One region of the Lactobacillus sp. M0393 genome, then DNA from elsewhere that is predicted to be linked to it. Evidence: predicted binding sites of a transcription regulator. Region 1 holds the regulator's gene; the other holds the start of a gene.
What was found. The regulator LexA, encoded in region 1, represses DNA repair genes until DNA is damaged. The targets are predictions, from matches to a motif close to CNAACANNTGTTNG.

Region 1 (6,250 bases):
AAGTTGTCTTGCCTTGTCTTTCTTTCTTTAAAGAATGCAAAATAGCCATTTCTGTTCTGGCATCAACAGCAGAGAGAGCATCATCTAAAACTAATATCTGACTGTGCTTAAGTAAAGCTCTCGCAATCGACATCCTTTGCTTTTGCCCACCAGAAAGTGAAACACCATTTTCACCAACCAGGGTGTTGTAGCCACCCGGCATTTCTAAAATGTCATTGTGTAAATCACTCTTTTTTGCGGCAGTGATAATTGCATCCTTATCACTATCTGCATTTGAAAATGCAATGTTCTTTTGAATACTAGTAGAAAATAAATAATTATCCTGCGGTACATAAGAAATTTGCCGCAATAAAACATTAAGTGGAATTTCTCTAATATCATACCCATTTAGAGTTATCTGGCCATCATACTTGTCAAATTCTCTCAGCAAAAGCTGAATTATAGTTGTTTTACCGGCTCCAACTTTACCAACAAGTCCCAAAGTTTGTCCCGTTTTTAGAGTAAAATTAATATTATTCAGCACTTGAACATTTGGTTCATCCGGATATGCGAAAAATTTAACATGATAATCAAGATCCCCTGCTATGTCCTTAGCCGAAATCTTTTGATCTGCAAATTTATCAGTAATTTCTGATTTTTCTTCCAGCAACTTTTCTATACGGTCGTAACTGGCACTACCACGCTCTAAGATGTTAAAAAGATAACCAATCGCAAACATCGGCCAAACCATATTGCCAATATATGCAATAAAAGAAACCAATTGACCAATGGTAAGAGCTTTATTGAAAACCAAAAGACCACCATAAATAATGGTAATAGTATAGGTTAAACCAATAAGCAATGTTCCTAAAGGATCAAAAAGTGAATCCCATTTAAAAACTTGTTTATTAATTTTAATGGTGTCTTCAACCATCTGGTCAAAAGCGGCAGTATCTTCTTGACCCTGACCAAATGTTTTTAAAACTTTAATACCTGAAACTGATTCCTGCGTTTTATTATTCAGCCTTGAAAAAGCCGCTTGGGATTTGTCAAATGCATCGTGAAGCCTGTCACCTAATTTCCAAGCTCCCCAAGCTAGAAATGGTAATGGCAAAAGAGCAACAATCGTCAAGCGCCAATCAACAAATGCAATCATTGCAACCATAGTCGATACACTCATGATAAGAGAATCCACCAAAGTTAAAACGCCTTCACCCGCAACTTCCTGGACAGCTGAAACATCATTTGTGGCATGAGCCATTAAGTCCCCGGTTCTGTGACGTTGATAAAAAGTACGATCCATCGCCATAAAGTGATCAAATAATTTCGATCTCAATTGCAATTCAAGTTCAGCAGCTCCACCCCATATTTGTCTACGCCAAAAATAGCGAAAGCCATAAAGCAAAAGAGCGGAGAAAATAATAGCTAAAATTAACAGACTATATTTTTGCCAGCTAATGTGACCCTTATCCAATTGATCTGCCATTAAGCCTAATATTCTTGGTGGTACTAAATTTACAACAGATGTAAGTGCTAAAAATGTAATACCGATGAGGTAACGCTTTTTCTCTTTTTTAAAGAACCATCCTAATTTAAAAAATATTCCCATTATTCACCTTAAAATTCAGTAAAAAAGCGGAGAAATTATTCTCCGCAGCACTAATTCAATCTAGTAAAATTGTTATTTTTGGTGCTTCATCATGTTCATCACTTGGTTGACCTTCTTAGCCGAAGGCTTTTGGCCCATTTGAGACATCATAGCAACAATCATATCTTCACTGATTGGCGGATTATCTTTAAAATATTTTTTCATATATGATCTAGCACCATAGAAGCCCCCTACAAGGCCCAATAATAGTGCAATCACAATCAGAAAAATCGCTAATCCTAAATTCATAAAAAATCACCTCAATTTGTCCAATAGTTATATCTTACCTAAAAAATAAGGAAAATTAAAGATCAAAGTTAATCTTTTCTTAAACCTTTTTTTCTTTGAGCTCGCTTTGCTTTCTCAGACGTAATTTCCTTACCATTCTTGTCAATTATGACTAAATTTTCAACATCTTGCTTGAAGCCAGCTCTAAAATTTTTGATAAATTCCTGGTGTAATTCCTTACGTTCTTTCTCTTCAGCTTCAGTTAAGCCTACGGATTTCTTTTTGTGATAAAGCTCATTAATACGATTGATTAATTTTTTTTCGGGATCTTCACTCATCTTTGCACCTCTCAATTAAAAAATTCTACCTTATTTTGGCAACGAAAAAAAGTATAAATTTTCAGAACGTTTGTTTGCATTATACGAAATATTTTGCTAAAATTAAATATATAAGAAAACGTTTATAATACTGGAGATAATTATGACAACTAAACAAAATACTAAGCAGTTGCAAATTCTACGCTATATATATGAAACAGTTGAGGACAGAGGATTCCCTCCTACTGTACGCGAAATTTGTCATGCTGTAGATTTATCTTCAACTTCAACTGTACACGGCCATTTATCTAGGCTAGAAAATAAAGGTCTACTGATCAAGGATGCCACCAAACCAAGAGCTCTGGAAATAACAGATGAAGGTAAAAAAGCAATTGGCGTCCAGCCGAAAGAAATTCCCGTAGTTGGTGATGTCACAGCTGGTCAACCGATTTTGGCTGTTGAAGATATAGAAGATTACTTTCCCTTACCTCCAGATCTGGCAAACGATGCCGGAGATCTTTTCATGTTGAGAGTTCATGGTGAAAGTATGATAAACGCTGGTATCTTAAACGGAGACAATGTCATTGTCCGTAAGCAGTCTTCAGCAATCAACGGAGAAATTGTAGTGGCTATGACCGATGAAAATGAAGCAACTGTAAAACGGTTTTACAAGGAAAAAGGTCACTATCGATTGCAGCCTGAAAATGATACGATGGCACCGATTATATTGTCAAGTGTTCACATTTTAGGTAAGGTAGTTGGTCTATACCGTAATACTATTATTTAACAAAAGAACTTTATAGCATTATTGGGATAAATAAAAATTATTTTTTACGAGTTTCAATAATGCTTTTTATTTGCAAAATTTCTCCTACTTCTTCCAGCACTTTTTTCTGCATTTTTAATTTGTTTATTTTTGCATTTATAACAGCTATTTTATCCTTAATTAACTTTAGGTTTTGTTTACGCTGCTTTTCAGTACTACACGACTCATCGTGTAGTTTTTTTATGTCCTTTATTTCTTGAAGTGAAAAGCCTAAGCCTTGGAACTCTTTAATTGCTTCAAAAGTATCAGTTTCGTTTTCAGTAAACCAATAGTTTTTTCCCTTACGACCAGGATTTAATAATTTTAAATAGATATAATGTCTAACGGTATCAGGTGTAGTATTTTCCTTTTGAATAAATTCTTTCAAATACATAATTATTTCCTTGACGTTGGGTCGACCCCAGATGGTTAAATTTTTGTGGAGGTATTAAAATGTCATATCTTACAATCTTATTTAATATTATATATGGTGTTATCATGATCAGCGCCAGCTTTCTATCTTTTACTAGTTTGCCAATTTGGCTAATCATGATCAACGTTTTGTCCGCATTAGGAATTATTGCCGGAAGTTTTCTAAAAAAACCACTTTTAACTACTATATTTCTAGTAGCAGTTTTACTTACCGCTCTAGCAAATGGAATTTTTCTTTACGGACAAATCACTTGGTCTCACTGGTTTATCAGACTTATTTTGACTATTATTTTGATTTGCTTGAACTTTAAGTATTTTTAGATATTTATCTAGCAAAATTCCTGTTAATAGTCAAGCGTAACTTCTCAAAATACTGTCATGATGGCAAGAAATTGACTTTCCACAACTAATGCTTTAAATCTATTCACAAACTTTATATTGAAAATATACTTCAAAATATTGCTTCTAAAGCTTTTATGTTATTTGCTTGTGAATTGTGTGGCTGTTTCACTTTGGTTCCACAGCAGTATTTTTTCACAAACTTGGTTAAATTTCCTTAATAATATTTGCTGCCAAATTGATGGCTGTCTCATGAGCATCCCTGCCCCAGCCTCTGTCATCATGCTTTTCTAGGTCTTTAAGAGAATCCGCTGTAAATAATATTTGTGCAAAATCTGCCTCTCTAAGTTGTGCACACGCAGCCATTGCTGCACATTCCATCTCTACACAAGAGGCTCCCAACTCTTTAGCCTGCTTTACTTTCTTGACAGTTTCCCTAAAGAAGCCATCAGTTGTCCAGGTAGTTACTTCTTCAACCTTAAGACCTTCTTCTTTCAGCAATTTTTTGGTCTTAGTTAAAAACTCTGACTTTAAGTCAATATACGTTCCTGGTTTCATATAATGAAAGGATGTGCCCTCGTCTCTAATAGCTTTTGTAGGCACTAGAAAATAGTTCTCTGGTAAATCAACTAAGCAGCCTGCTGATCCGATTGCTAAAATTTGTTTAACACCATAGCTTATTAACCAATCTAATAGCTCTACAGCAGCTGGAGCACCTATCTTTGCCTGACAAAAAGTAATTTTTTGTCCGTCTAAATCAACCTCATAAATTGGAGTTTCTCCTTCGAAGCAGTCAAAGAATCCAAGCTTTTTATGAGGATAACGAGCCAAAAAATCACTGATTACAGCAGGAGTTAAGAATGCAAACAGCAGCTTGGGCTGAAAATGAAAGTTATTAATTTCTTGTTCGTGATCGGGCGCTAAAACAGCCCTCGGATCAGTATCAAAAGTTAACAAAAATGGTTCTTTCATAATTCTCCTCCTCAATAAAAATATATTGCTAAAGATTTTAACATAAACAAAAAAGAGAATCATCCCTTTTGGAAATGATTCTCTTTCACTTAAGCGTAAATTAACGACGCTTTTCTGCAATTCTAGCAGACTTGCCGTGACGATCACGTAAGTAGTAAAGTTTAGCACGACGTACACGACCATGACGCAATACTTCAACTTTAGCAACACGGGGATCGTTTACAGGAAAAGTACGTTCTACGCCGACACCAGATGCCATTTTACGCACTGTGTAACTGGCACCAATGCCAGTGCCCTTACGCTTGATAACTACGCCTTCAAACATCTGAATACGTTCATGTGAACCTTCGACAACACGCACATGAACACGAACTGTGTCCCCTGCACGGAAGTCAGGTATATCATCACGTAATTGTTCTTTAGTTAATTCTTGAATTAATGGATCCATTTTTATTTTCTCCTTCTGCGGCATTCATTAGCGTTTTCTACGTCAGCGGAATACCCCTAACTATTAGTGCAAAATAAATTTACACCTCAATCATACTAGCAAAAATACCAGGTAAAATCAAGTTTGATCTTCTTCTTGTTTTATTTCTGCCAGCATTTTTTCTTCTTCTGCACTTAAAGCATGTTGCTCAAGTAAATCTGGTCTGCGTAAATAAGTTGCACGCAATGCTTCTTTATGACGCCACTGCGCAATTTTTTGGTGATTGCCTGAGGTTAAAACCGCAGGAACTTTCATTCCTTGAAAATTCTCCGGTCTAGTGTATTGGGGATATTCCAGTAACCCATGAGCAAAGCTTTCCTCTACTGGTGAAGCATCATTACCTAAAATTCCGGGAATTAACCTGACTGTAGCGTCTATCATACTCATTGTTGGCAGTTCACCACCTGTCAAAACATAATCACCGATTGAAACAATTTCATCAGCCAAATCATAAACGCGTTGATCAAAACCCTCATAATGACCGCAAATAAATGTCAGGTTTTCTGCTTGAGACCAATCCTGCGCCATTTTTTGATTAAAAGTTTTACCCTGCGGCGCGGTAATGATTACTTTACCTTTATTCTTAATTGAGTCGAGTGCTTTTTTGATCGGCATAATTTGCAAAACCATGCCAGCACCCCCACCATAAGGACTGTCATCAACGTGATGGTGAATATCAGTGGTAAAATCACGAAAATTGACTAAATTGAGCTGCCATTTGCCATCATCTAGCCCACGCCCAAGCATCGAAGTCGTGAGCGGGGTAAACATGTCAGGAAAAAGCGTCAATACATTAATCTTCATTGCGTAATCCTTCCAAAAGTTCTACAAATATCTTTTTATGTGCAATATCTATTTTCTTAACTACTTCATCAATATAGGGGATTAAATATTCATTACCATTTTGTTCGGTAACTTCCCAGACATCGTTTGCACCGGGAGTCTCAATACCAGTTATTTTACCTAAATCATTGCCTGACTGATTATCTATGATTGCACAACCCAAAATATCGCGGTAATAATATGCGCCATCAGGCAGGTCA
Region 2 (6,250 bases), on a different contig from region 1:
ATTTGGGAGAAAAATCTTTTGCTATTGGCTGGATGATAGATATTGATAAAATTGATTTAACAAAGTAAGAGCAACCTTTGAAAGGTTGCTCTTTTGCTAAGAAATTGGGGCTTTTTATGAAAAAATTAGACCAACTTTCAAGGTGGGCAATAGAACTACAAAGTATTGCTCAAGATGGCATTGAATACGGCCACGATCGTTTTGATAGAGAAAGATACCAGCAGATAAGAGAAATTGCCACAAAGATGATGGCTGCTAAAACTGGTGAGCCGATTGATGTGATTAAGGGGTTATTTAGTAGTGATGACGGTTATCAGACACCTAAAGTATCTACCAGAGCAGCAATTTTTAATAACCAAAAAATTTTGCTGGTGAAAGAGTCTACCGACAATTTATGGTCAATGCCAGGCGGGTGGTGTGAACCAAATATGACGGTTAAAGCAAATTGTATAAAGGAGGCAGAAGAGGAGTCTGGTCATAAGATCGCGGTTGAGCAAATCATTGCCATAAATAACCATTCAACTAACATTCATGATAATAAACGAGTTGAACGCGCTATCAATGTGTGCAATGTTATTTTTCTCTGCAGAGATTTAGGAGGAAAGTTTGTCAATAATACTGAAACTGAAAAATGCTCGTTCTTTGACTTTGATAATCTGCCACCTTTGTCAGTACCACGAAACTCTTTTGCAGAAATAAAAATGTGCTTTGAGGCTAATCAAAGTTCAAATTGGCAGACAAGATTCGAATAACCAAAAAAGCAAGCACTATTATGCTTGCTTTTTACTATTGTTTTTATCAGCTTCAGTAATCTCATTCAAGGCAGCTCTTTGCTTTTTTTGATCGACGTGAGTATATAAATCAGTTGCTGAAGTTCCTTTTTGTCCCAGCTGCTGGGCAACCAAAACCTGGTCTTTAGTCACATCATATAATTCAGAAGCCACAGTATGGCGCAATTTATGAGGGGTAAGTGGATGTCCAAAGGCAGCTGAATATTTATTAACCATCTTTTCAATTGCACTGGCAGTAATTCTTCTTGTTTTATTGTGCCACCGTGTAAGAAAAAATGCTACATCTTTTTTTGAGGCTGAATAGCGTTCCTGGCGAATCTTTTTATATCCTTTGATATAAATTATTGTCCATTCGGCAATTGGAACGCTGTCTCTTTGACCACCTTTACGTGTTACGTCCAACGTAGCCTTTCTAAAATTAATGTCAGAAACATCAATTCCTGCACATTCTGAGACCCTTATCCCTGTTCCCAAAATTAATGCAATAATTGCCATATCACGTTCTTTATTAACTTTAAAACCCGGTAGAGCATGTTTATTGCATTGAAGTTCGTATTTAGTAGCAATAAAGTCTAGAAACTGGTATTTTAATTTGCCGGTATACATGTGTGATTCAAGGACATGTGCACGGTAGTTCAGCGTTTCTGTATTATTGAGGGAATCAATTTTAAGCATTACATTTCGTTCAAAATATGGCTGACCATTAATATTATCAGCGGTTATGGTTAAAAACTTAAACAAGGACCTTAACGCATTTATGGAACGATTGATAGTAGTGGGGGAGTTAAGATTACCCTGCTTATTTTTGACGTGACCCAAATAGTTAATATAAAGCATAATGTCATTGCGCTGCAGTTTGGCCAAAGTTTCGGTTTCAATTTTTTGATTATTTTTAGCCTGTGAAATGCCTTCTTGGCGCAGCCAGTCAAAGAAACGTCTGATTTCTGTTAAATATTGATAGGATGTAGCTAAAGAATGACTGGTACCAAAGTTATAATCTTTGACAAAATCCGGCATTTTTTTCAATTCATCATCGATTAGATCTAAGTATCTTTTTGTTTCCACGTAGCAAAATTCTCCTGACTGAAATAATTATGTATTCTATTATAAAGCAAAATCAGAATGTATGTTTGTCTTTTTTATTCTTGGTTACCCTAAAGAAAGGGGAAAAATCAAACAGATAGTCGCTCAAGTACATTTATCGCACAGATTATTGAACTGCGGTTTAATTTGCTAGAAATTAAGAGGGTGATTTGATAAATATTATTTAGTTGTTTAAGCCTGATAATTAATTGCTAAAAATAGAGTGTTCAGATCAAAATTATAGAGCATTAGGAGAGAAAACCAGGTAATTGGAGCTAGCTGCAGCGTACTTTAAAAGAGGGGAAACAGCTTTATTTTTAAGCTATACATTAACATATTTAAAGCAACAATTTAAAATATCTCGTTTAAAAACTTACGCGCTAATTGCTAACTTTGTGTGAGCCATAGAGTCTGATATAAAGAAAATTTTGACTGCAATACTTCCTTTATTTGCTTTCATTAAAACTATAATTTTAATGAAAGCAATAAAATAAATGTAACACCAAATTACTATTTCCAGTAAATCGCACACTTTCTTTATACCAATTAAAAAGACACTAAACTTACCACTTACATTAACGATTCATACTTATGATGATTTGCCACTTAATACATAAACTTTTACGATTTAGAACTAGTTGTTTCTATATTAAATTTTGTGAATTCAAAGATGGAAATCTGTCTATGTAAGAAAAATTTAAATTACTACTGAGATAATTAATTGCTGTTAAATGATCAGTTAAGCGGTTTTTGAATTTTAAAAGACTCTAAATACTTGTGTCAACATAAATATTTTAACCAAGGTATTTGTTGATTAACCCTCTATCCTGAATTTTTGATATAACTTTACATAATATATATTATACGAAGTTGTATATTACTACTGCAGTATGATGAAATATATCAAACCTAAATCACCCGCTTGAACTCAAGCAAAAATTACTTGATATTCAAAAGTTGCTAAAAGTTTTCTGATAAAGATTGACAGTGTATTTTTATGATTTAGATAGAAATTTTAGTTTTAAATTTAATTTACAATATAAAAATTATGCGAACAGATATAAAATACTACCCCAAAAAATAGTTAAACTATACGTCATTAATTTCTATATTCAAAATAACTAGCATAAATATGGAAAAATATAAATAAAAGCGCTTTCTAGGCTTTATAAATATATAAACCCAATTAGTTGTTCTCTTTTTTAAACAAGCGCCTTTCTACTCGCAGACCTGGCAAGCGAAAGCAGTCTTTGATATAATATTTGCCACTCTTTCCTTTTTCACTTTAAGGTTATTAATTGGTGCTTTTTTATTTTATTTTCTCAAAAAATAGCTTACAATACTATGTGGGGTATAGTTTAAAACATTTAGTTTGAGTTTAATTTTGCTAAAAGCAAGTGTTTTATTCATTATTTTTTTATTTTAATGTTTAATTCTATAATTAATCTGTTATTATAGAATATGGATTTATTTTTTTGAAAGGGTTGAATTTATTCCATGAGTATAAATTTAGGAAAAGAAATATGTCGCAGGCGACGTGAACAGAAATTAACCCAGGAGGATCTCGCTGAATTAAGCGATTTATCGGTCAATTTTATTTCCCGTCTTGAGCGTACCAAAAACCAGAATATTAGTATTCAAAAGCTTGACTCCATTGCCAGAGCCTTAAATACAACTACACCAGATATTATTATGAATGCCTATCGCTTTAAAGAAGTTAAAGTTGAAAATCATCAAGATAATACTCCAGTATTTATTAAGAAGGTTCTTAATGAACTTAGAAAAATGTCACCTGACAAAGCTGAAAGAGTATGCAAATCATTCATCATTTTGGCTAAGGAAATTAACAAAGATTAAAAAAACACGAAATAGATTTTCTCTATTTCGTGTTTTTTAAATTACTTAAAAGCTTCAGTTAACGGTGGCACAACCTGTTTCTTTCTTGAAACAACACCTGGCAAGCTAATTTCAGAATCCTTAACCTCACCAAATGCCTTTTCAAATGAAGCCAAAGCCTCATCTGAACCTATAACTAATGCAGTTGAATCTGAGTCAAGTACATTAGTTATAAGCAGCATGAATAAATCGTAGCCTTCAGACTTGGCTGAATCGCTCATTGTCTTTAAGAAAGCCTCTTTACGTTCCAAAGCCTCTGGTAAGTCAACTACATTGATTTGAGCAACCCGAACGTTCTTACCGTTCAAATCAAATGATTTAGCATCTAAATCAATTAATTCTTCTTCCGATTTACTTGCTATATTAGTACCAGCCTTCAATTCTTCCAAACCATATTTTTGGTAATCCACATTAGCAATTTCTGCAAGTTCTTGAACGGCCTTTTTATCTCTCTCAGTAGTAGTGGGCGATTTTAGCAATAATGTGTCTGATATTATTGCAGAGAGCATAATTCCAGCAATATTTTGAGGAATTTCCACCTTAAAATGCTTGTACAGTCCAAACATAATCGTACTGGTGCAACCTACAGGTTCTGCAAGATAAAACAGAGGCATACTTGTATTAAAATTCATAATTCTATGATGGTCAACCACATGAGTTACAGTTACTTTATCAATATCGGAAACGCTTTGCTGCGGTTCATTATGATCGACTAGCATTACCTTCTGCACTTCATTAGCAGCTGTTTTAATAACTCTTGGTGCTTCAAAACCAAATTTCTTTAACGCAAAGGCTGTCTCATCGTTAGGCTCACCTAAAGCAACCGCTTCTGTATTGTAGCCTAATTTATTTTGCAAATATGAATAAGCAATTGCAGTTCCTATGGCATCTGTATCTGGATTTTGATGACCAAAAACTAATTCTTTTTCCATTTAACTTTCCCCTGTTTCTTTTAAATTTTTTACTTATCTTCTAGTTTACCTAATAAAACCTTTTCTTCCCAGTAAAATGTAAATTTTAGTTTAAATAATTTATTATGTCTTAGCACATGTATGAAGAATTATGCTTGCAAAAACTTTTTAAATTCGGCTAAAAAGTTTTCAATCCGAGGAACTTCTTTCTTACCCTTGCGATAAATAATTGATGTTGTAAATTTGGGAACACCTTTTAAAAATACTGGTGTTAAATCAATTTCGTCTTGGTGGAGCTGATAATATGATTCACCTACAACTGTCTCATAATCAGTTTCCTGCGCTGTATCAACCATTTGCTTGGTTGAAGTAAAGGTTAAAGGAACATTTAACCCGTTTTTAGCATTTAATTTAGAGCCTAATTTATCTTTTAACAATTGAGTTAAGTAAAAACTATCCGGATAAAGTACCCAATTTTTTCCTAAGAATTTGGAAACTGGGTATGCCTTTTTTGCCTTAAATTTAGAATTGTGTGTCAAAATTGTCAATCTCTCTTGTGTGACTTTCATTCGTTCATACTGATTCTGAATATTGGATTGACTTTTCCTAGCAGTTTCAGGAACATAAAGCAACCCTAAATCAATTAAATTATTATCAAGATTATACCAAAGATCTTTCCGGTTAAAATAAGAGACACTAATAGTTATATTCGGAAACTTTTGGTTAAACTCAATCAAAAACCGTCTGAGAAGATCAGAATCAACACTTTCTAAAACACCGATTGCAATATTACCCTTATCAGCCTGAGTAAATTCTTGAATATCACTAACCACAGAATTAATGGTTCCAAGCAATTGAATCGCTCCAGTTTGCAATTGCTTACCCGCTTCCGTTAGGTAAAGCTTTTTGCCCATCTGCCCAAATAACGGTGTTCCAATTGCATGCTCGATTTTCTTAATTTGTTGAGTTAAAGCCGGTTGAGTAATGCCCAGGATCTGGGCTGCCTGGGTATAATTCATAGTATCAATTAATTGCAAAAAATAATGTAAGGACTTGGTTGAGAGTATTGTATCTGTTTTAGGCATAAAATTATTCCTTCTATCTTAACAAGAATATGGCTCTATATATATGCTATTATCAATCAAAAACCCCTTTGTGTCAAAGTATTATTGTAATTCAATAAAGCACTTTCACAATTTATTGATATCATTAAATAAACTAAAATTAATTATTGCTTAATGGCCTACTTAGTTTTATATTAACTGGCTCCCCGTCACTAGTAGTATCAATCACAAATGAACCATTCGAATATCTATCACCTAACGGATAAGCACTAGTTAAGATCTTTATGTGCCTCTTACTCTTAGTGGTTACAATTAAAGTATGGTCTTGCCCATAAGACGTAACCGCAACAATGCGGTGAGGTTTAGTTTTAAGTTCTCTTAATACAAGTACTCCTCGTTTAGCCCGTGATACTTTATTTACTAAATCAGCTTTAAATTGTTTAAATGCCCCCCTTTGTGTAATTATTCCAACATGAACCAGGTCAAGATAGTCAGGATTTATTAA

Region 2: a site for LexA is predicted at 1,911-1,924, ahead of xerS (tyrosine recombinase XerS). Genes of this name have one in related genera too.

What each region holds. Positions count from the first base shown of each region.
Region 1 covers NZ_JACFPK010000004.1:62,007-68,256, forward strand. Annotated here, with positions in the region: gene H3R29_RS03950 (ABC transporter ATP-binding protein) at 1-1,588, opposite strand, end outside; gene H3R29_RS03955 (YneF family protein) at 1,661-1,876, opposite strand; gene H3R29_RS03960 (DUF896 domain-containing protein) at 1,945-2,193, opposite strand; gene lexA (transcriptional repressor LexA) at 2,336-2,959, shown strand; gene H3R29_RS03970 (MerR family transcriptional regulator) at 2,997-3,371, opposite strand; gene H3R29_RS03975 (hypothetical protein) at 3,431-3,730, shown strand; gene H3R29_RS03980 (nucleoside phosphorylase) at 3,956-4,723, opposite strand; gene rplS (50S ribosomal protein L19) at 4,821-5,168, opposite strand; gene trmD (tRNA (guanosine(37)-N1)-methyltransferase TrmD) at 5,286-6,011, opposite strand; gene rimM (ribosome maturation factor RimM) at 6,001-6,250, opposite strand, start outside.
Region 2 covers NZ_JACFPK010000002.1:204,237-210,486, reverse strand. Annotated here, with positions in the region: gene H3R29_RS02360 (DegV family protein) at 1-68, shown strand, start outside; gene H3R29_RS02355 (NUDIX hydrolase N-terminal domain-containing protein) at 117-752, shown strand; gene xerS (tyrosine recombinase XerS) at 771-1,856, opposite strand; gene H3R29_RS02345 (helix-turn-helix domain-containing protein) at 3,372-3,731, shown strand; gene H3R29_RS02340 (manganese-dependent inorganic pyrophosphatase) at 3,773-4,702, opposite strand; gene H3R29_RS02335 (LysR family transcriptional regulator) at 4,831-5,766, opposite strand; gene parC (DNA topoisomerase IV subunit A) at 5,906-6,250, opposite strand, start outside.